DNA from 4 places in the Streptomyces sp. NPDC001020 genome. Region 3 is predicted to be linked to each of the others. Evidence: riboswitches for the same ligand, from Rfam matches in the RefSeq annotation. Region 3 holds a riboswitch; each other region holds the start of a gene.
What was found. Region 3 has a riboswitch for cyclic di-AMP ahead of ACWDEX_RS35350 (M23 family metallopeptidase). Riboswitches for the same ligand answer to the same signal wherever they lie in the genome.
Positions count from the first base shown of each region.

Region 1 (4,948 bases), on a different contig from region 3:
AGGCCTGGGTCAGGCCGGAGCAGTCGTACGAGTCCGGCCCGGTCGCACCCCACACATACGGCTTCCCGATCTGCGCGCGGGCGAACGCGAGGGCGTTTGCGGCCTTCGTCGCGTAGGAGGAGCTTGTGGAGTCGGAGCTCGTGGAGCCGGAACCCGCGGAGGAGGAGTCCGAAGAGCCCGTCGTGGTGGACGAGGACGCCTCCTTCTGAGCTGCTTCCTTCTGCGCCGCCTCGTTGCGGGCTGCCTCCTTGCGGGCCGCCTCCTCCTTGGCCGCCTGCTGTCGGGCCAGTTCCTCCGCCTTGCGCCGGGCCTCTTCCTGCTTCTTCTTCTCGATCTCGGCGAGCCGCGCCTTCTCCTCCACGGTCAGCTTCGACAGCAGCTGCCGCGCGGTGGAGAGCTTCTTCTGGACGTCCGCCTTGGTCGTCCTGAGCGTCTTCTGCGTCTCGGTGAGCGTCTGCAGGCTCTTGGTGGCCTCCCGCCGCTTCTTCATCGTCGCGGCCTGCTCGGTGACGTACTGGTCGACCGCTTCCTTCTGGCGGCCGGTCAGCCGGCTCATCAGCTGGGTCTGGTCGAAGTAGTCCTGGGGCGAGTCGGCCAGCAGGAACGTGGCGGTGTCGGGGGCCGCGGTTCCGGTGCGGTACTGCGCCGCGGCGAACGACCCCAGCTCGTCGCGCGCGTCGTTGAGCTTCTGCGTGCGGCGGGCGACGTCGTCGAGGAGGGTGTCGGCGTGCTTGCGCTGCGTGACCGTCTTCTCCTTGGCCGCGTTGTACTTCTCGGTACCCGTCTCGGCCTGGCGGTAGAGGTCGTCGACCTGCTTCTGCACCTCCTCCAGACTCGGCTTGCGGTCGGGGGAGGGCGCTGCGTCGGCTGTCTGGGAGAGCAGGGCCACGGAGGCGACGGCGGCCGTCGCGATGGCGGGGGTACGTATGGCTGCGATGCCGGAGGGACGCGGCTTGCGGTGCGACGCCATGGGGAGGCGACTCCTTCCGTGCTCCGCCTACCGAGTTAGCTGTCGGGTTCGGGCGGGGGTCCGGAAGGTGTGCCCTACGGCCGCATCCCGTAAGACGGTTGGCCGATTCACCCCAAGGTCGGTTGGGTCCCCGGCTCCGGCAGCGCGGGGCGCACCGGACTCGGCGGAGGCCGCGCGGCCCGGCGACGTTCGCCGGTGGGGGTCCTGCGGCCCGCCCGGCACGCTAGCCAACTGGTGTGGCCCGTGTGAAGGTTGATGTTCGATATGCCCGATACATTTTCGTGACCTTGATCATGGGCTCCGCTGCCCATGGCCAATAAGAGGGCATTTGCTGAGACATGCCGCCTCTCTTCGGTCGGCTGAAGAGGCCTGGTCCACCCTGGTCCGGGAAGGGAGTCGCAGGATCTCCGGCCGAAGCGGACGGGGCGGCGTGCATCCAGTCCGCCGCATGCTGAAGGTGACCGTGCGATATCGGAACGTGAAGAGGTGCTCGGCGGCCGACTTCGGAAGATCACCGAGCCCGGGATCCGATTCCGCGGGCGGAGTTTTCGGGGTGGCAGTCGGTTGTCGGTGGGGCGGCCTAGACTCGGAGAGCGATGAGCAGCCTCTTTGACGACAGCTTCCTGGCGGACCTCAAGGCCACCCCGGCACCTGAGGAGGAGCCCCCGCCGCCCGAGGACGATCACGCTCCGGAGCAGATTCCGGAGGACCTGTTCGGCGGGAAGTTCGACATGCCGCCGGACCGATGGCGGTCCCCCCGCTCGAGCGGGGCCGAGAGCGGGGAGGCTTACTACCGCGACGGCGCGCCCCGCCCCGTCATCGACCCGGCAGCGCTGCTGGAGGGGTTGAACGAGAACCAGCGCGCGGCCGTGGTGCACGCCGGCTCCCCCCTGCTCATCGTGGCCGGCGCCGGCTCCGGCAAGACGCGCGTGCTCACGCACCGCATCGCCCATCTGCTGGCCGAGCGGGGTGTGCACCCCGGCCAGATCCTCGCGATCACGTTCACCAACAAGGCCGCGGGCGAGATGAAGGAGCGCGTCGAGCAGCTCGTCGGCCCGCGGGCGAACGCGATGTGGGTGATGACCTTCCACAGTGCGTGCGTGCGCATCCTGCGGCGCGAGTCGAAGAAGCTCGGCTTCACGTCCTCGTTCTCGATCTACGACGCGGCCGACAGCAAGCGTCTGATGGCGCTCGTCTGCCGCGATCTGGACCTCGACCCCAAGCGGTTCCCGCCCAAGTCCTTCAGTGCCAAGATCTCCAACCTGAAGAACGAGCTGATCGACGAGGAGGACTTCGCCGCCCAGGCCGCCGACGGCTTCGAGAAGACCCTCGCCCAGGCCTACGCGCTCTACCAGTCCCGGCTCCGTGAGGCGAACGCCCTCGACTTCGACGATCTGATCATGACGACGGTCAACCTGCTGCGTGCCTTCCCGGACGTCGCCGAGCACTACCGTCGCCGCTTCCGCCACGTGCTGGTCGACGAGTACCAGGACACCAACCACGCCCAGTACGCCCTCGTCCGCGAGCTGGTCGGCCCGGCGGTCGGTGACCGGCCCGAGGGTGCGCCGTCCGGCGAGCCGGACCTCGGGCCGGCCGAGCTGTGCGTCGTGGGCGACGCCGATCAGTCGATCTACGCCTTCCGTGGCGCGACCATCCGCAACATCCTCCAGTTCGAGGAGGACTACCCGGACGCCGCGACGATCCTCCTTGAGCAGAACTACCGCTCCACCCAGACGATCCTGAGCGCCGCCAACGCGGTCATCGAACGCAACGAGTCGCGTCGGCCCAAGAACCTGTGGACCAACGCGGGCGCGGGCGCACGGATCGCTGGCTATGTCGCCGACACCGAGCACGACGAGGCGCAGTTCGTCGCCGACGAGATCGACCGCCTCACCGACCGGGACGAGGCGAAGGCGGGCGACGTCGCCGTCTTCTACCGCACGAACGCCCAGTCCCGTGTCTTCGAAGAGGTCTTCATCCGTGTCGGCCTGCCCTACAAGGTCGTCGGCGGCGTCCGCTTCTACGAGCGCAAGGAGGTCCGGGACGTCCTGGCATACCTGCGGGTGCTGGCGAACCCGGAGGACTCCGTGCCCCTGCGGCGGATCCTGAACGTGCCGAAGCGGGGGATCGGTGAGCGTGCCGAAGCGATGATCGACGCCCTCGCACAGCGGGAGAAGATCAGCTTCGCGCAGGCGCTGGGGCGGGTCGACGAGGCGTACGGGATGGCGGCCCGCTCGACCAACGCGGTCAAGCGGTTCAACGTGCTGATGGACGATCTGCGGACGATCGTTGAGTCGGGCGCCGGACCGGCCACAATCCTGGAGGCGGTCCTCGAACGCACCGGGTACCTGGCCGAGTTGCAGGCCTCGACCGACCCCCAGGACGAGACCCGCATCGAGAACCTTCAGGAACTCGCCGCCGTGGCCCTGGAATTCGAGCAGGAGCGTGGGGAAGACGCGGTACCGTCAGAGGCTGCCGCCCCGGCGGGCACGCTGTCCGACTTCCTGGAGAAGGTCGCCCTGGTCGCCGACTCCGACCAGATTCCCGACGAGGAGGAGGGCAGCGGCGTCATCACACTGATGACCCTCCACACCGCCAAGGGCCTGGAGTTCCCGGTGGTCTTCCTCACCGGCATGGAGGACGGCGTCTTCCCGCACATGCGCGCGCTCGGCCAGACCAAGGAACTGGAGGAGGAGCGGCGCCTGGCCTACGTCGGCATCACACGCGCACGAGAGCGGCTGTACCTCACCCGGTCGGCCATGCGCAGCGCCTGGGGCCAGCCGTCGTACAACCCGCCCTCGCGCTTCCTGGAGGAGATCCCGGACCAGCATGTGGAGTGGAAGCGGACGGGTGCGTCCTCCGCTCCCATGTCCTCGGGGCCGCTCTCGGGTGTGGCGGCCTCGCTGTCGTCGTCCCGGTCGCGCTCCTCGGCCATGGGTGCGTCCGGTTTCGCCACGCGCCGGGGCGGTGCGACGGAGAAGCCGGTGGTCTCCCTGGCGGTCGGCGACCGCGTCACGCACGACCAGTTCGGCCTGGGCACGGTCGTCGGCGTGAAGGGCACGGGCGCCAACGCGGAGGCGACCATCGACTTCGGGGACACCAAGCCGAAGCGGCTGCTGCTGCGGTACGCACCGGTGCAGAAGCTGTAGCCCACACAGCGGGGCCCCCGTCCAACGGCGGGGGCCTACTGGGGAGTTGACTACGTCGGGTCCAGCCCGTGGCTGCGGAGCCAGGAGAGCGGGTCGACCGGGGCGCCCCCACCGGGCCGTACCTCGAAGTGCAGGTGGGGGCCGGTCGAGTTCCCCGAATCGCCGGAGCGCGCGATCGGGTCGCCGGCCTTCACGTACGTACCGGACGCGACCTGATAGCTGGAGAGGTGGCAGTACCACGTCTCCGTGCCGTCCTTCGCGGTCAGAATTATCATGTTCCCGTACGCGCTGTTCCACTGCGTACGGACGGTGCCATCGGTCGCGGCCAGCACCGTCGCGTACGTGACGGGGAAGTCGATGCCGGTGTGGACGGACATCCAGTTGATGCCCGCCTGGCCGAAGTAGGCGCTGAGACCGTGCCGCGCGACCGGAACCGCGAACTTCGGACGCAGCCGCTCCCTGAGCGCCGCCTCCGCCGCCGCCTTCTTCTGCTCGGCCACCTGCTGGGCCTTGAGGTCGATACGTTGCTGCGTCCGGCTCGCCCGGTCCATGAAGTCGTTCGCGCCCGCGGAGAGGCCGGCGAGCTGGGAGTCCAGCTTCTTGTTGGCGGTGGACGGCTTCACCGGAGCCGCCGTGGGCGCCTTGGCCGTCGTGTCCTTGCCGTCGTCCCCGCCCATGCCGACGGTCGCGGCGGCGATCCCGGCCACCCCCATGACGCACATCGACGGCACGGCGACCGTCAGCAGCGCCGAACGCTTGGCTGTCGGGCGGCGCCGGGACCGGTTCGCGGCCCGTGGGGAAGGAGCGATCTCCTCCTGGTCCTCGAGCA
Region 1 is NZ_JBSFLQ010000014.1:101,349-106,296, reverse strand. It holds gene ACWDEX_RS16020 (NlpC/P60 family protein) at 1-970, opposite strand, end outside; cyclic di-AMP (ydaO/yuaA leader) riboswitch at 980-1,146, opposite strand; gene pcrA (DNA helicase PcrA) at 1,567-4,119, shown strand; gene ACWDEX_RS16010 (M23 family metallopeptidase) at 4,170-4,948, opposite strand, start outside.
Region 1: it holds a riboswitch for cyclic di-AMP, as region 3 does, so the genes downstream of both, ACWDEX_RS16020 (NlpC/P60 family protein) here and ACWDEX_RS35350 (M23 family metallopeptidase) in region 3, are expected to answer to the same signal.

Region 2 (4,948 bases), on a different contig from region 3:
CTGGACGTCCCGTGCCGACCAGTCGTTGAGCAGGCACAGTCCGAACACATGGTCCCGGAACCCGGAAAGTCCCACCGGCCGGCCCGGCCGCGACGGGACTCCCACCACGAACCCCACCTCAGCCTCGATGTCCAGGCGGATGGAGGGACCGAAGACCGGCGCCGGTTCCGTGGGCGCCTTGCGCTGCCCTTGCGGACGTACGACGTCCGTGCCCGACACCACCACCGTGCCCGACCGGCCGTGATAGCCGATCGGCAGGTGCTTCCAGTTGGGGGTCAGGGAGTCCGCCGCGTCCGGGCGGAAGATCTGCCCGACATTGCGGGCGTGGTTCTCGGAGGCGTAGAAGTCGACGTAGTCCGCGACCTCGAAGGGCAGGTGCAGGGTCACCTCGGAGAGCGGGCGCAGAAGGGGCTCGACGGTCTCCCGGTGTGCGGGCACCGTCACCCAGGCCGTCAGCGCCCGGCGCACATCCGACCAGGCGGTGCGGCCCGCGGCCATCAGCGGGCCCAGGGACGGCTGCGCCAGCAGGGAGACGTAGGGGGAGCCGAGCGCCTTCGCCGCGGCGCCCGCGTCGAGCACGTGATCGCCCAGCCGGACGCCCACGGTCCGCTCGTCGGAGTCGGCCGGTGAGAACACGCCGTAGGGGAGGTTGTGCGGGCCGAAGGGATCATCCGCGGGGACATCGAAGGGGGGCATGGGGTGCTGCCTCGCTTTCGTGCACTTCAGGTGTGCCGTGCATGGGTGCGTTCCATGTGGTCGTCCCACACGTTACGGGTGAGTTGCTTGTCTTGGGCAGTGTCTAAAGGGTTCGCAATGTCCGAATAGATCCTTGTCGGAGGGCCCAATTCCGGCTTAGCGCCCCTTTAGGGACACGGACGGGGTGGGTCCGGCCCAATGGGGGGGACACGTCGGGGACCCGTGGCCAGGAGCACCGGCAGCGTGCCGTTCGACGCCGACCGCGAGGTGCCGGGGCTCATAGTGAAGTTCGGCGACTACCCGCTGCACCACGGCGGGGTGGGCGCCCTCCGTGCCCTGGGCCGGCTCGGCATACCGGTGTATGCGATCACAGAGGACCGTTACACCCCGGCCGCTTCCTCTCGCTGTCTGCGGCGCGCTTTCGTGTGGCCGACCAGCGGGACGGAGGAGCCGGAGCGGCTCGTGGAGGGTCTGTTGCGCATCGGGCGCCGCATCGGCTGCCCGACCGTCCTCATCCCCACCGACGAGGAGGCGGCCGTCTTGATCGCCGAGCATCAGGACGTCCTGGGCGGCCCCTTCCTGGAGGTGGACTCCACTGGATCGTGCACGCGTACTTCGACCAGAGCTCGACCCCGCTCGCTCTGTTCACCGGCGTCAAGGTCCGCTCCTGGCCGCCGCACGCAGGCATGACGGCGAACGCGTACGTCGTCGACAACCCGGAACTCGCGGACCTCGCCGCACGATTCATCTAACAGAAACCACCACGGGTTCGGGCGGACAGTACGGGCTCGACCTTCCACCACGAAGTAGGCACACTGCGTCCTGGGCTACCGCGTGGACATCGCCGCGATGGACTTCCTGGGCCACGAACTGCGCACGGAACTGGCAGTGAGCCGGGGCGCGCCGAGGCTCGGCACGGGCTGTGTGTCGTCGTCGCACTGGTTCAACGGCCGTCCAGAAAGCCGCCGTCGGGACCGACACCGCCGACGGCGCGAACTCGGGACGCCCAACCCTCCACCGTAGCGCGTTCATCGGGGTGCGCACGGGATACTTGACGTCGTCCGGTCGCCCGGTGGATCCATCCGTATTCTCTGATCATGGCCGCACCCCTCGCATACGCCCTCATCGCCACTGACCTGGACGGAACGCTGCTGCGCGGTGACGACACGTTCTCCGATCGGTCGAAGGCGGTGCTGGAGCGGGCCGCGGCAGCCGGCGCGCAGCACCTCGTGGTGACGGGACGCCCGGCACCGAGGGTGCGGCCGCTGCTCGACGAACTCGGCAGCCTGGGGCTCGCGGTGTGCGGACAGGGCGCGCAGGTGTACGACGCCCGCGCGGATCGGCTGCTGTTCTCCGTCACCCTGGACCGGGAGTTGGCCGAGACCGCGCTCGGCAAGATCGAGGCCGAGGTCGGGCAGGTGTACGCGGCCGTCGACCAGGACGGGGTGGACGGGCTCACGCTCGTCGAGCCCGGCTACCTGATGCCGCATCCCACCCTGCCCGCGGTGCGCGTCGAACGGCGCGACGACCTGTGGTGCGAGCCGATCAGCAAGGTGCTGCTGCGCCATCACGCCCTGTCCGACGACGAGTTGGCCACGGCGGCCCGCGAGGCGGTCGGTTCCCTTGCCTCGGTCACCATGTCGGGGCCCGGCACCGTCGAGCTTCAGCCGTGCGGTGTCACCAAGGCGACGGGTCTCGCGCTGGCCGCCGAGTACCTGGGCCTGTCGCCGTCGGCGACCATCGCCTTCGGTGACATGCCCAATGACATCCCCATGTTCCAGTGGGCCGCGCATGGCGTAGCCATGGCCAACGCCCATCCCGAACTCAAGGCGGTCGCGGACGAGGTCACAACGTCGAACGAGGACGACGGCATCGCCGTCGTCCTCGAACGACTCTTCGTGGGGCGGTAGGCCCCGGCGGCAGCTCTCGGCCGGGCTGCCTCAGTACGCGCTGTTGACGTTGTCGATCGAGCCGTACCGTGCGGCGGCGTAGTTGCACGCGGCGGTGATGTTCGCCACCGGGTCGTACGGGTCGAACGCCGTGCCCGGCACGTGGTACGTGCGGAACGTCGGGTCGATGACCTGGAGGAGACCCTTGGACGGGATGCCAGCTCGGGCGTTCGAGTCCCAGAGGTTGATGGCCTTCGGGTTGCCCGAGGACTCGCGCATCACGTTGCGGTAGATGCCGTTGTACGTACCGGGAATGCCGTGCTGCGCCATGACCGTCAGCGACTGGCGGATCCAACTGTCGAGGGTCGTGCCCTGGGTCGTCACGGCCACGGTCGGCGTGGCAGCGGGGGCGGCGAAAGCGCTGGTCGCGCCGGCGACCGGGAGGACGAGAACGGCTGCACCGGCGCCGGCGAGGGCGAGGGTGCGGGTGAGGCGGGTGGCCTTGGAGCCGCGGTCCCGACGGCGTGTGGGCAGGGCGAAAGCGGGCATGTCGTATTCCTCTCCTGACGCCTGCGAGGTGAGCTGTCGGGTTCGGGCGGGGAGGTGCCCGGCCATGTCCTCGTCGAAGAGGCCACGGCTTCACCCCGAGCCGTACCGGCGCGGTGTCCGGATCGGCGACTTACCTGGGTCCCCCGCTCCTGCCTTAAAGGGGTCGATGGGTTTTCGAGCGGTGGCAGGATTTGGCGTCCGCTCGGGTGAAGGGAAGGTATGCGGAAGCACATGTCGGAAACAAGGCCAGACATCACGGTCCGATCAAAATGACCTTGACCTGGGGGAATGGGGGGTATGATCCATTTTGTTGAGTAGGACTCAACTTGCCGCCTGCAAATGGGGAGTTGGCGAACGGCCTCGAATGTCCGATTTGGGTGCTGGCGTGACCCATTTCACTCACACCATCTTGATCCCAATTGGTGCGTAGCTCGCATAAATGGGTAATTCGGGCAAAAGGTTCACATTCTGGCAGTTACGAAGTCCTGTGCGCCGCAACCTCCGCCCCGCCGGTCGCCGTACACGGAATCCGTCCGTTCATTCGGTGTGCGCGGAATCCGCCCCTCCGGCACCGGTGGAACGCCGTCTCGCCGCACTTGTCGGCGGCGTGTCGTGCCTGCGCGTCTCCATGGGCAAGAAGGTGTGGTCGTGCGTGAAGGCGTGGCCGTGCCCCGCGTGCCGGGGGAGATGTGGCTCGTCGCGGGGCGCGGTGGAGTCAGTGGAGTGGGTGGCAGGGCGAGGTTTTGGGGCGGCCGGTGCGGATCGCCGGTCGGTGGGCGCCATGCCGGTGCGTACAGACGGGTGCCGCCCTGGGGTGAGGGTGAGGGTGGGTTTCAGTGTGAGCGCGGCATGGGTGGGACGTCGGTGCGTGCGCCCGGCCGGGTGACGGTGGCGGTCGCGTCTCTCGTGACGGCGCCTGTCGGGATCGCCGACACCCACCGAACGGGGGTCGCTTCCGGCTATGAGGGGCGCTTTTCGGCTGTACCGATAAATACCTTTTTGTATCACCTGGTCTTGAATGCGCCGTTCGTGATCCGATACGGCCTGGCCTGGAACAGCGGGCGCTCGTGGTGATCGAAACGTGACCGGATACGCTGACTTGAGTGATGGCGGAGACAGATCGACAAACTCCGTGAGCCAGTCGACAGCCAACGCCATCGACCTAGTGACCATCCTTGACACCGGCCGTGTGATCGTCAGCAGACAGGAGACCCCACGTGAGCGTCGTCGGGCCATTCGGGCTGAGCATGCGGGGCCAGGCTCTCGAAGCCGATGTCCAGGCCGGATTGGCCGCTGTCGAGGAAGGGCTGCTCGACGCCACCAAGAGCGAGGTCCCCTTCATCACGCAGGCCGCACAGCATCTGGTGCGCGCGGGCGGGAAGCGGTTCCGGCCACTGCTCGTGATGCTCGCGGCCCAGTTCGGTGACTCGTACGCGCCCGGTGTCGTGCCCTCGGCCGTGGTCGTGGAGCTGACCCACCTGGCCACGCTGTACCACGACGACGTGATGGACGAGGCCGAGGTGCGGCGCGGGGTGGACAGCGCGAACACCCGCTGGGGCAACTCGGTAGCCGTCCTCACGGGTGACTTCCTGTTCGCCAGGGCGTCGCACATCCTGGCCGACCTCGGCCCCGAGGCGGTCCGCATCCAGGCGGAGGCCTTCGAACGGCTGGTCACGGGCCAGATTCTGGAGACGGCGGGCCCACGGGACGGCCGTGACCCGGTGGAGCACTACCTCGACGTCCTCGGCGGCAAGACGGGTTCGCTGGTGGCGGTGGCATGCCGGTTCGGTGCCATGATGTCGGGCGCCGACGAG
Region 2 is NZ_JBSFLQ010000009.1:99,453-104,400, reverse strand. It holds gene fahA (fumarylacetoacetase) at 1-696, opposite strand, end outside; partial or broken gene ACWDEX_RS11060 (hypothetical protein) at 895-1,445, shown strand; partial or broken gene ACWDEX_RS11055 (NAD(P)/FAD-dependent oxidoreductase) at 1,522-1,653, shown strand; gene ACWDEX_RS11050 (HAD family hydrolase) at 1,794-2,606, shown strand; gene ACWDEX_RS11045 (transglycosylase SLT domain-containing protein) at 2,637-3,134, opposite strand; cyclic di-AMP (ydaO/yuaA leader) riboswitch at 3,139-3,313, opposite strand; gene ACWDEX_RS11040 (polyprenyl synthetase family protein) at 4,352-4,948, shown strand, end outside.
Region 2: it holds a riboswitch for cyclic di-AMP, as region 3 does, so the genes downstream of both, ACWDEX_RS11045 (transglycosylase SLT domain-containing protein) here and ACWDEX_RS35350 (M23 family metallopeptidase) in region 3, are expected to answer to the same signal.

Region 3 (4,948 bases):
CAGCCCTGACGTCGGGGGGGTAGCCGTCAGGACCGCCGGGGATCAGAGGGGGTGTGCGTCAGGGGCTCGGGGCCTCGGCTCTCAGGGGTTGATGCCCTTGCCGTGCAGCCACGCCAGCGGGTCGATCGCGTCGCCGCCGCCCGGGTGGACCTCCAGGTGCAGATGCGGCCCGGTCACGTTGCCGGTCGCGCCCACGCGCCCGATGACGTCACCCGTGTTGACCTTCTGCCCGACGCTGACGTTGATCGAGGACTGGTGGCAGTACCAGAGTTCGGTGCCGTCATCGAGGGTGAGGACCGTGCGGTAGCCGTACGCGCCGGCCCAGCCCGCCTCGGTGATGGTGCCGGTGTGGATCGCCTTGAGGAGCGTGCCCGTGGGCGCGGCGAAGTCCAGGCCGGTGTGGTGGCCGGAGGACCACATGGTGCCGGGGTCACCGTAGTGCGAGGTCAGGGTGTACGAGGAGGTCGGCAGGGAGTACTGCTTGGCCAGTGCGGCCAGTCGCTCCGCCTCGGCCTTCTTCCTGGCCTCTTCCTCCGCCTTCCGCTTGGCCTCCTCCGCCTTCTTCTTCTCGGCGGCGGCCTTGGCCTTGGCTTCGTCCTGCGCCTTGGCCGCGTCCTCGGAGGCCTTCTTCGCGGCGGCCTCCTCAGCGACGCGCGCGGCCTCCTGGTCGAGCTGGTTCTGCTGGGAATCGGCCTGCTGCATGATCCGGGCGCGCAGTGCCTCGCCCGCGTCGTCCGTGCCCGAGGTGGCGTCGGCGGTGGTCAGGCCGACGTCGCTGAGGGTGGTGGCGGAGTCCTTCGGGGTTTCGCTGTCCTCGCCGATGAGCGCCTTGGCGGAGTCCTTGACCGAGGGCAGGTCCGGCAGGGATATCGACACCGGCGGCTTGCCGGTCTGGGCGGTGGCCATGCCGCCCGCGCCGACGGCGGCGATCACGCCGACGCCGAGAACGGTGGAGCTGCGTGCGAGACCGCCCCCGCGCTGCTTGACGCGGTGCCTGCCACGGACGGGGCGGAGGGACTCCTCCGAGGGGCTCCACTCCTCCCAGGGGCCCTCGTCGGCGCGAGCCACGAAGCCGTACGTCTGGGTGTCCTCGGGGGCGAACGAGGTGTTCTGGGCAGGCCGGTTGGACGCCACGAAGGCGCGCTCCTTTCCTTCCGTCTCGCCTACCGGGTTAGCTGACGGGTTCGGAGCGGGAAGGTCTCCTACGCGCGCATTCCGGCCGTGCTTCCACGGCGGCATCCGCCCGATTCACCCCAGGGTGTTGGTTCCCCGGTTCCCTTGCGGGATTCGGCACACGCGCACGGAGCCGCCTCTTGTGACGGCTGGGACGACCGCGCTGCGTTATCGAACGTTAATAGACACAGGGGCCGTATTCCAAGTTGTTCCGCCAGATCATTGACGTCCTCGGCCTGGACTTTCACCTCATGAGCGTTGGAAAACGGGCGAGTTGACCGCACCTCAGCCACCTCACAGGTATTGACGGTGCGTCAGTTGTTATGCGCACAGGGACGGTTTGCTCACGTGCTGTGACAAAGATCGGGGGTACGGGAGCGGCGCACGGTCGGCGGAGCCCGCACCTCCCTCGCACGACCGCCGATGTGGCGGACCGCTCCTCAGGAACGCGTCCGGCCTCTCGCGCCGGGCGTGCCCGCCGACGGCCGCGAGGGGAAAATGCACCGAGGGCCGGAACCCTTTCGGATTCCGGCCCTCGGCCATCAGTAGCGGGGACAGGATTTGAACCTGCGACCTCTGGGTTATGAGCCCAGCGAGCTACCGAGCTGCTCCACCCCGCGTCGGTGATTCCAGTGTACGTCATTCACGGGACTCCCCGCACACAGGTTTCGCGCCGCCCTCCCGCACCGGCTGTTTCAGCGCCACCGGTGCCGTCAGGAGCGGCCGGGCGGGGACAGCAGATGGGCGTTCGGGGCCTTCGCCCGCTGCTCGTACTCCGGCAGGACCACCACCTCCGCACCCTGCGCCGCCAGCACCCCGCTCCCGTCGGCCGATGCCACGAACGTGTCCGGCTCGCGCCAGGCCGTGACCACCCGCCGCACCCCGGCGTCGAGGATCAGCCGGGCGCACGGCGCGGGCCGGGAGGCACGGCGGGCGCACGGCTCCAGGCTGCTGTACACCGTGGCGGCGGCCAGCCGGGGGTCCGCCGGGTCGAGCTTCGCCAGCGCCGCCTCCTCCGCGTGGACCACGGGATCGCCGCCCTCCCGCGAGTGCGCCCGTGCCAGCTCCGTCCCGTCGGCCGCGACGATCACCGCGCCGACGCTGAAGGCCGTACGGGAGGGCGGGCACTGCGCCGCCAGCTCGCAGGCCTTCTCCAGCCACCGCCGGTCCGCGGCCGAGGCCTGCCTCCCGGTGCCGGGCGCCGTGGGGACGTACCGCAGCAGCACGACGTCCCCGACCGGTCGCGTCTCCACCAGCTGCATCCGCCCCGGCGGGTACGTCCCGGGCCCGAACATCCGCGGCGCGTCCGCCTCTCCCACGAACAGCGGCGCCACCACGAGCTGCAGCTCGTCCGCGAGCCCCTGCTGGAGCAGCTGGGTGTGCACGTGCCCGCCGCCCTCGACCATCAGCCGCCGTACCCCCTTGGCGTTCCCGAGGTGCGCGAGCACGGCCCGCCACTCCACCTCGGGACCGAGTGCGACCACCTCCACGTCCGCCGGCAGCAGCGCGCGCAGCCGCTGCGCGCCCCGGTCCGTCGTACAGACGATCTTCGCGCCGCCCGTGTGCCAGAAACGGGCATCCGGGTCGAGGTCTCCGGACGCGCTGACCGTGACCTTCAGCGGGTACTCCGGCAGCCCGGCGGCGACCCGGGCAGCGCGCCGCTCGGCGGAGTTGACCAGCAGCCGCGGGTTGTCGGTGCGCAGCGTGCCCGCGCCGACGAGGATCGCGTCGCTGCCCGCCCGTACCTCGTCGACCCGGTCGAAGTCCTCCGGCCCGGACAGCAGGAGCCGCTCGGGCCCGGTGTCGTCCAGGTAGCCGTCGAGGGAGACGGCGGCGGACAACAGGACGTAGGGGTGGGCCATGGGGACGCGCTCCAGTGGTCGGGATCCGGGGTGTGCTGCTGTGATCAGGGTCCGCCGGCCGGGACCCGGCCGGACTCAGGTGGTTGATTACAGTCTCCGACCGAGGTGCGCTTCACGTGCGAAGCATGGGCCGCATCCTCCGCACCCGCTACCGCCGGCCCGGAGAAGGACGACCGACATGTGCGACCCCCGCGACGCCACGGCATCCAGTGCCGCCCACGACAGCAGCGACACGACCGGCCTCCCCACCGCCACGGTCCGCACCCGCGTGACGGTCCCGCTCCGCTTCGGCGACGGCTACACGGTCACCGCCGACGTCGTCACCTTCCACGGCCTCACCGACGGCCAGGAGCATGTGGCGGTGCTCCTCGGCGAGCCCGCCGCCGGCCGCGCCCCGCTGGTGCGGCTGCACTCCGAGTGCCTGACCGGCGACGTCTTCGGTTCGGCCCGCTGCGACTGCGGTCCCCAGCTACGTGAGGCGGTGCAGCGCATCGCCGGCCGGGGCGGCGTTCTGCTCTACCTCCGCCAGGAGGGCCGCGGCATCGGCCTCTACAACAAGATCGACGCCTACGCCCTCCAGGACCAGGGCCTGGACACGTACGAGGCGAACGCCGCGCTCGGTCTGCCCGCGGACGCTCGCGACTACACGGCCGCCGCCCAGATGCTCCGCGCCCTCGACATCGACACCCTGGACCTGCTCTCCAACAACCCCGACAAGGCCTCCCAGCTCGGCGCCCTGGGCCTCACGGTCACCGACCGCGTCCCCACCGGCGTCTTCACCACGGCCCAGAACGTCCGCTACCTCCGCGCGAAGGCGGTCCACACTCACCACACCCTGCCGCTCACGGAGTTGACGGCGCGCTGAGTTCCAGAGGGCGCTCAGCGGTTGAGGTACGCCAGCACGGCGAGGACGCGCCGGTTGTCGTCGTCGGAGGGCTGCAGGCCGAGCCGCGTGAAGATCGAGGCCGTGTGCTTGGACACCGACCGCTCGGTGATCACCAGTTGCTGGGCGATGGCCGCGTTCGAGCGCCCCTCCGCCATCAGCGAGAGGACCTCCCGCTCGCGCTGGGTGAGCGCGGCCACGGCGCCGTCGGCGGAGTTGTGGGCCAGCAGCCGGGCGATCACCTCGGGGTCCATCGCGGTGCCGCCCGTCGCCACACGCCGGACGGCGTCGACGAACTGGTCGCCGTCCATCACCCGGTCCTTGAGCAGATAACCGGTGCCGCCTTGTCCTGCGGCCAGCAGTTCGCGGGCATACAGTTGCTCGACGTACTGCGAGAGCACCAGCACGGCAAGCCCCGGGGAGAGCCGTCGGGCCTCCAGCGCGGCGCGCAGGCCCTCGTCGGTGAACGTCGGCGGCAGCCGCACGTCCACGATCGCCGCGTCCGGCTTCTCGGCCGCCACCGCGGCCAGCAGGTCGGGACCGTTGTCGACGGCGGCCGCCACCTCGAATCCGTGGGCCTCCAACAGGCGCGTCAGGCCATCCCTCAAGAGGAAGAGGTCTTCGGCGATGACAACGCGCACGGGATCTCCATGTTCACGATGGTCGGACCGCCGGGCGGACTGCTGACGGCGAGTACGCCGTCGAAGGCGGCCAGCCGGCGCTCGACACCGAACAGGCCGGTGCCGTCGGTCGGGTCGGCACCGCCCCGACCGTCGTCGGTGACGGTGATTCGGAGCGTACCCGCACCAAGGTCGTTGTCATGGCCGATCTCGATCCAGATCTGCCGGGCCTCGGCGTGCTTGGTCACGTTGGCCAGCAGCTCGCTCACCGCGAAGTAGGCCGCCGACTCCACCGGAGCGGGCGCCCGGCCCGCCAGTTCGCCGGTGAAGTGCACCCGGAGCGGCAGGTCCAGGGCCAGCGCGTGGACCCCGTCGGCCAGGCCCCGGTCGGCCAGCACCGGCGGGTGGAT
Region 3 is NZ_JBSFLQ010000066.1:15,974-20,921, forward strand. It holds gene ACWDEX_RS35350 (M23 family metallopeptidase) at 82-1,134, opposite strand; cyclic di-AMP (ydaO/yuaA leader) riboswitch at 1,146-1,303, opposite strand; tRNA gene ACWDEX_RS35355 (tRNA-Met) at 1,720-1,793, opposite strand; gene ACWDEX_RS35360 (dihydrofolate reductase family protein) at 1,887-3,035, opposite strand; gene ACWDEX_RS35365 (GTP cyclohydrolase II) at 3,214-3,900, shown strand; gene ACWDEX_RS35370 (response regulator transcription factor) at 3,915-4,559, opposite strand; gene ACWDEX_RS35375 (sensor histidine kinase) at 4,523-4,948, opposite strand, start outside.

Region 4 (4,948 bases), on a different contig from region 3:
GACCGGTCCCCAAGGCCACCGGCCTGTGGACAACTACCGAGGCGGTCGGTGCCGTGCGTTACGTTCGAGGGGTGAACGCAACCAGCTTCGAAGGCGCCCAGGGCCCGGAGGCGGCCGCCGCCCCCGGCCGGATCGTCCTGCTCACCACCAGCCACCGGGTCGCCCCCGGGCTGCTGTCCTGGCCCGCCTGGCGGGCGCTGCGAGAGGCCGACCGGGTCCTGTGCGCGGACGGGGCGCATCCGCAGCTTCCGTATCTGCGCGAGGCGGGCATAGCCGTCGAGGAGAGCGCCCCGACCGCGCAGGACCTGGTGGACGCCTGCGCGGGCGGGCACACGGTCGTCGTGGTGGCGACCGGCGAGGGCGAGCCGCGCCTCACCGACGGCCTGGCCCGTCTCGCCGGCTCCGGTCGCGTGAACATGCCGGAGCTGGAGCTGCTGCCCGCCTCCTACGACCTCCCGGGTGCCCGCCTGCTCGACCTCGTGCAGGTCATGGACCGCATCCGTGCCGAGTGCCCCTGGTCCTCCCGGCAGACCCACAAGGGCCTGGCGAAGTACGGCATCGAGGAGGCCTACGAGCTGGTCGAGGCGATCGAGGAGGGCGACCGCGACGAGCTGCGCGAGGAGTTGGGCGACGTCCTGCTCCAGGTCGTCTTCCACGCCCGGATAGCCGAGGAGGACCCGGACGCGCCCTTCTCCATCGACGACGTGGCGGGCGGCATCGTCGCCAAGCTGATCCACCGCCACCCCCACGTCTTCGGCGACGAGAGGGCGACGACGCCGGAGGAGGTCAAGGAGCACTGGCTGCGCACGAAGGCGGTCGAGAAGCGGCGCACCTCGGTGACGGAGGGCGTTCCCCTGGGCCAGCCCGGCCTCGCCCTGGCGGCCAAACTGTCGTCCCGTGTCCGCACGGCGGGCCTCGATGTCCCGCTCCCGCAGGGCGAGGGCGTCGGCTACGAACTGCTGGCGGCAGCCGCGCGCGCGGAGGCCGAGGGAGTGGACCCGGAGGCAGCCCTGCGGGCGGCGGCGCGGGCCTACCGGGATGCAATCCGAGGAGTGGAGAGCGGGGACTGAGCGCCGTTGCCCGCCGCGGCTCCAGACGCGGCGTCGCTGAGGTGACGACCGTGGAGGCGAAGGCCGAGGCGGAGCGGGTCGCGGACCATCCCGCCCCGCCGGATACCGTCGAGGGGTGACCGACCAGCACCAGCCCGCCTCTCCCTCTCCCGCCCCCGAACTCTTCACCTGGGAGTTCGCGGCCGACCCGTACCCCGCCTACGCCTGGCTGCGCGAGCACGCACCCGTGCACCGGACGACACTCCCCAGCGGTGTGGAGGCCTGGCTGGTCACCCGCTATGCCGACGCCAGGCAGGCACTGGCCGACCAGCGGCTCAGCAAGAACCCGGCGCACCACGACGAGCCCGCGCACGCCAAGGGCAAGACCGGCATCCCCGGCGAGCGCAAGGCCGAGCTGATGACCCACCTGCTCAACATCGACCCGCCGGACCACACCCGGCTGCGTCGGCTCGTCTCGAAGGCGTTCACCCCGCGGCGCGTCGCCGAGTTCGCGCCGCGCGTCCAGGAACTCACCGATCACCTCATCGACCAGTTCACCGGCAGGGGCGAAGCCGACCTCATCCACGAGTTCGCCTTCCCGCTGCCCATCTACGCCATCTGCGACATGCTCGGCGTTCCCCGCGAGGACCAGGACGACTTCCGGGACTGGGCCGGGATGATGATCCGGCACGGCGGGGGACCCAGGGGCGGGGTCGCGCGGTCGGTCAAGAAGATGCGCGGCTACCTCTCCGACCTCATCCACCGCAAGCGCGCCGCCCTGTCCGACACCCCCGGCCCCGGCGAGGACCTCATCTCCGCGCTCATCCGCGCCTCCGACCACGGCGAGCACCTCACCGAGAACGAGGCCGCCGCCATGGCCTTCATCCTGCTCTTCGCCGGGTTCGAGACCACCGTCAACCTCATCGGCAACGGTACGTACGCCCTCCTCACCCACCCCGAGCAGCGCACCCGCCTGCAGCAGGACCTCGCCGTCGGGGACCGCGGCCTCCTCGAAACCGGCATCGAGGAACTGCTCCGCTACGACGGGCCGGTCGAGCTGGCCACCTGGCGGTTCGCCACCCGGCCGCTCACCATCGGAGGGCAGGACATCGCACCCGGCGACCCGGTCCTTGTCGTCCTCGCCGCCGCGGACCGGGATCCGGAGCGGTTCGTCGACCCCGACCTCCTCGACCTCTCCCGCCGTGACAACCAGCACCTCGGGTACGGGCACGGCATTCACTATTGTCTCGGCGCTCCGCTCGCCCGCCTGGAGGGTCAGACCGCGCTCGCCACGCTCCTCACCCGCCTCCCCGACCTGCGGCTGGCGGGAGATCCCGCCGATCTGCGCTGGCGTGGCGGGCTCATCATGCGGGGATTGCGCTCCCTGCCCGTGGAGTTCACACCGGTTTCGGTACCGGGCCGTTGAGGATCCGTACGACGCGGCGAACGCGTCGGGGTCACCCGGAACATGACGCTTCCACAACTCTGTGATGTTTGCGTGATCTACGCTGCATTAACTTGTGACAAGCGTTCGACTGCCGATACGTTCACGCAATAACGCGGCGGTGCGTCACGGCCGCCGGCGTTGGCCCCTGCTGTCGTGTGAAAGGCAACCGTATGCTCCCCGGGAACGGCCGTCACCGTCGCCCCCGTCAAGCCCCGGCCCTCATCGTCGCGGCCGGAGTGACCGGATCGGCGATCGCGATCCCGCTCCTCGGTGCCACCAGTGCGAGTGCGGCGGACGCCACCGCCTGGGACCAGGTCGCGATGTGTGAGAGCGGCGGTTCCTGGAGCGCCGACACCGGCAACGGACGCTACGGCGGGCTCCAGTTGACGCAGGCGGACTGGGAGAAGTACGGCGGCCTCGAGTACGCGCCCCGCGCGGACCAGGCCAGCCGCTCGCAGCAGATCGCCGTCGCCGAGAGGCTCCTGGCCCACCAGGGTGTCTCCGCGTGGCACACCTGCGCCCCCGTCTCCGGCCTGAACAAGCACTCCGGCTCGACCCGTGTGGACACGGGCGTCGCCGACGACTCCTCCCGCCCCACCGCCGACTCGACGCCCGGCCACGGCCGGTCCCACTCGCACGGCTCTTCCAAGTCGGCCGGACCGTCGCACGCTTCTCCCGCTTCCCCCTCCTCTCCCTCTCCCTCTTCCTCCCCCGCGCCCTCGACGTCCCCGTCGTCCTCCGCGCCCGACTCCTCCTCTCATGCGAAGCCGAGCGCCGGCTCGACCGCGAACGACGCCGGTGCGGGCGACGCGCGGGAGTCCCGTGGACCGTCGGAGGATGCGACGAAGCACGGCAAGTCGGACAAGTCCGTGCCGAGTGGAGACACTTCGGACGTGGATGCGGGCCGGGCCTCCAGCGGGGGGCGTCACCGCGGCGGCAGTGCCGACGAGGGTGGCACGAAGGGGCATGGGGGTGACTCGGCCGGTCGGCATGGCTCGCGTGACTCCCACGTCGCGCACGGCCCCGTCGACGGCTCGTACACCGTCCGCCCCGGAGACAGTCTGTCCGCCATCGCCGACTCGCTTGACCTTCACGGCGGATGGGGCGCGCTCTACGACGCGAACAAGAAGACGGTCGGCTCCGACCCCGACCTCATCTTCCCCGGTCAGAACCTCGCGTTGCAGGGTGAGCGGACCGAGGGGGAGCGCTGAACTGTCGCTCCTCTGACGACAGTTCACGTCCTACTTCGAGTTGAATGTCCGTTTTGGCGAGAGTGAGATATGAGTCTCATAAGTGCTGATCGTCTTTGAAATTCGACGGATCGGCTGCTTACGGTCATGACCGCTCGCCACAGCGGGCCCCGACGGTCGCAACGCCGAATCCTGCCAGCGGCCGCCCGGGAACAGTCGTCGCGTCAAGCGCCGTAGGCAGGAGCGGGGGACCCAAGGTAAGTGCCGCACCCGGGAGTTGACCGGGGCGGCTTGGGGTGAAGCCGCGTGCCCTCAGGTGCGCGGCCGGGCGACTCAACCGGCCCGAACCCGACAGCTCACCTCGCAGGCGTCGGTGAGGGGAACGAACCATGCTGTCTTCCGGCAAGGGCAAGCACCGTCGCCCGTCCAAGGCCGTCCGCGCCATCACGCTCGCCGGTGTCACCGGCGCCGCCGTCGCCGCCCCGCTGATGGCGGCCGGCAATGCCTCCGCCGCCACCGCCGCCGAGTGGGACGCCGTCGCCCAGTGCGAGTCCGGCGGCAACTGGTCCATCAACACCGGAAACGGCTTCTACGGCGGTCTGCAGTTCACCAACTCCACCTGGGCCGCGTACGGCGGCACCGCCTACGCCTCGCGCGCCGACCTGGCCACCAAGGCGCAGCAGATAGCCGTCGCCGAGAAGGTCCTCGCGGGCCAGGGCAAGGGTGCCTGGCCGGTCTGCGGCAAGGGTCTGTCCAGCACTGCCTACAACGGCGGCGCGGCCTCCTCCAGCGGCAACAGCTCCTCCAGCGGCAACAGCTCCTCCAGCGACTCCGCGCAGAGCGGCACCGCGTCCCGCCCGACCGAGCAGCGGGCGGCCCGCTCGTCGGAACGCCCGGTGGCGCAGAAGACCGTCACCACCCCGACCGGCAAGAAGGTCAAGAAGGGTGACGGCGAGTACCGGGTCACCAAGGGCGACACCCTCAGCTCCATCGCCGCGACGCATCACGTCCGGGGCGGCTGGCACAAGCTGTTCGAGCTGAACAAGGACATCGTCGAGAACGCCGACCTCATCTACCCGGGCCAGCAGCTCCACCTGAAGTGACAGGCGTTCGGTAGCCGGGCCACAGCCCCCTCTCCACGCGGCCTCCGGAGCGAGGTCGCGTGGAGAGGGCCCCCGTCCCCACGAACTCCCCGCTCCGGTGCGTGTTCCCCCGTACGTGCCGGAGCGGGGCTTCACTGCCTTCGCGCCCCGCGACGACCT
Region 4 is NZ_JBSFLQ010000002.1:84,922-89,869, reverse strand. It holds gene ACWDEX_RS02045 (nucleoside triphosphate pyrophosphohydrolase) at 72-1,070, shown strand; gene ACWDEX_RS02040 (cytochrome P450 family protein) at 1,186-2,475, shown strand; gene ACWDEX_RS02035 (transglycosylase family protein) at 2,667-3,707, shown strand; cyclic di-AMP (ydaO/yuaA leader) riboswitch at 3,906-4,071, shown strand; gene ACWDEX_RS02030 (transglycosylase family protein) at 4,076-4,789, shown strand.
Region 4: it holds a riboswitch for cyclic di-AMP, as region 3 does, so the genes downstream of both, ACWDEX_RS02030 (transglycosylase family protein) here and ACWDEX_RS35350 (M23 family metallopeptidase) in region 3, are expected to answer to the same signal.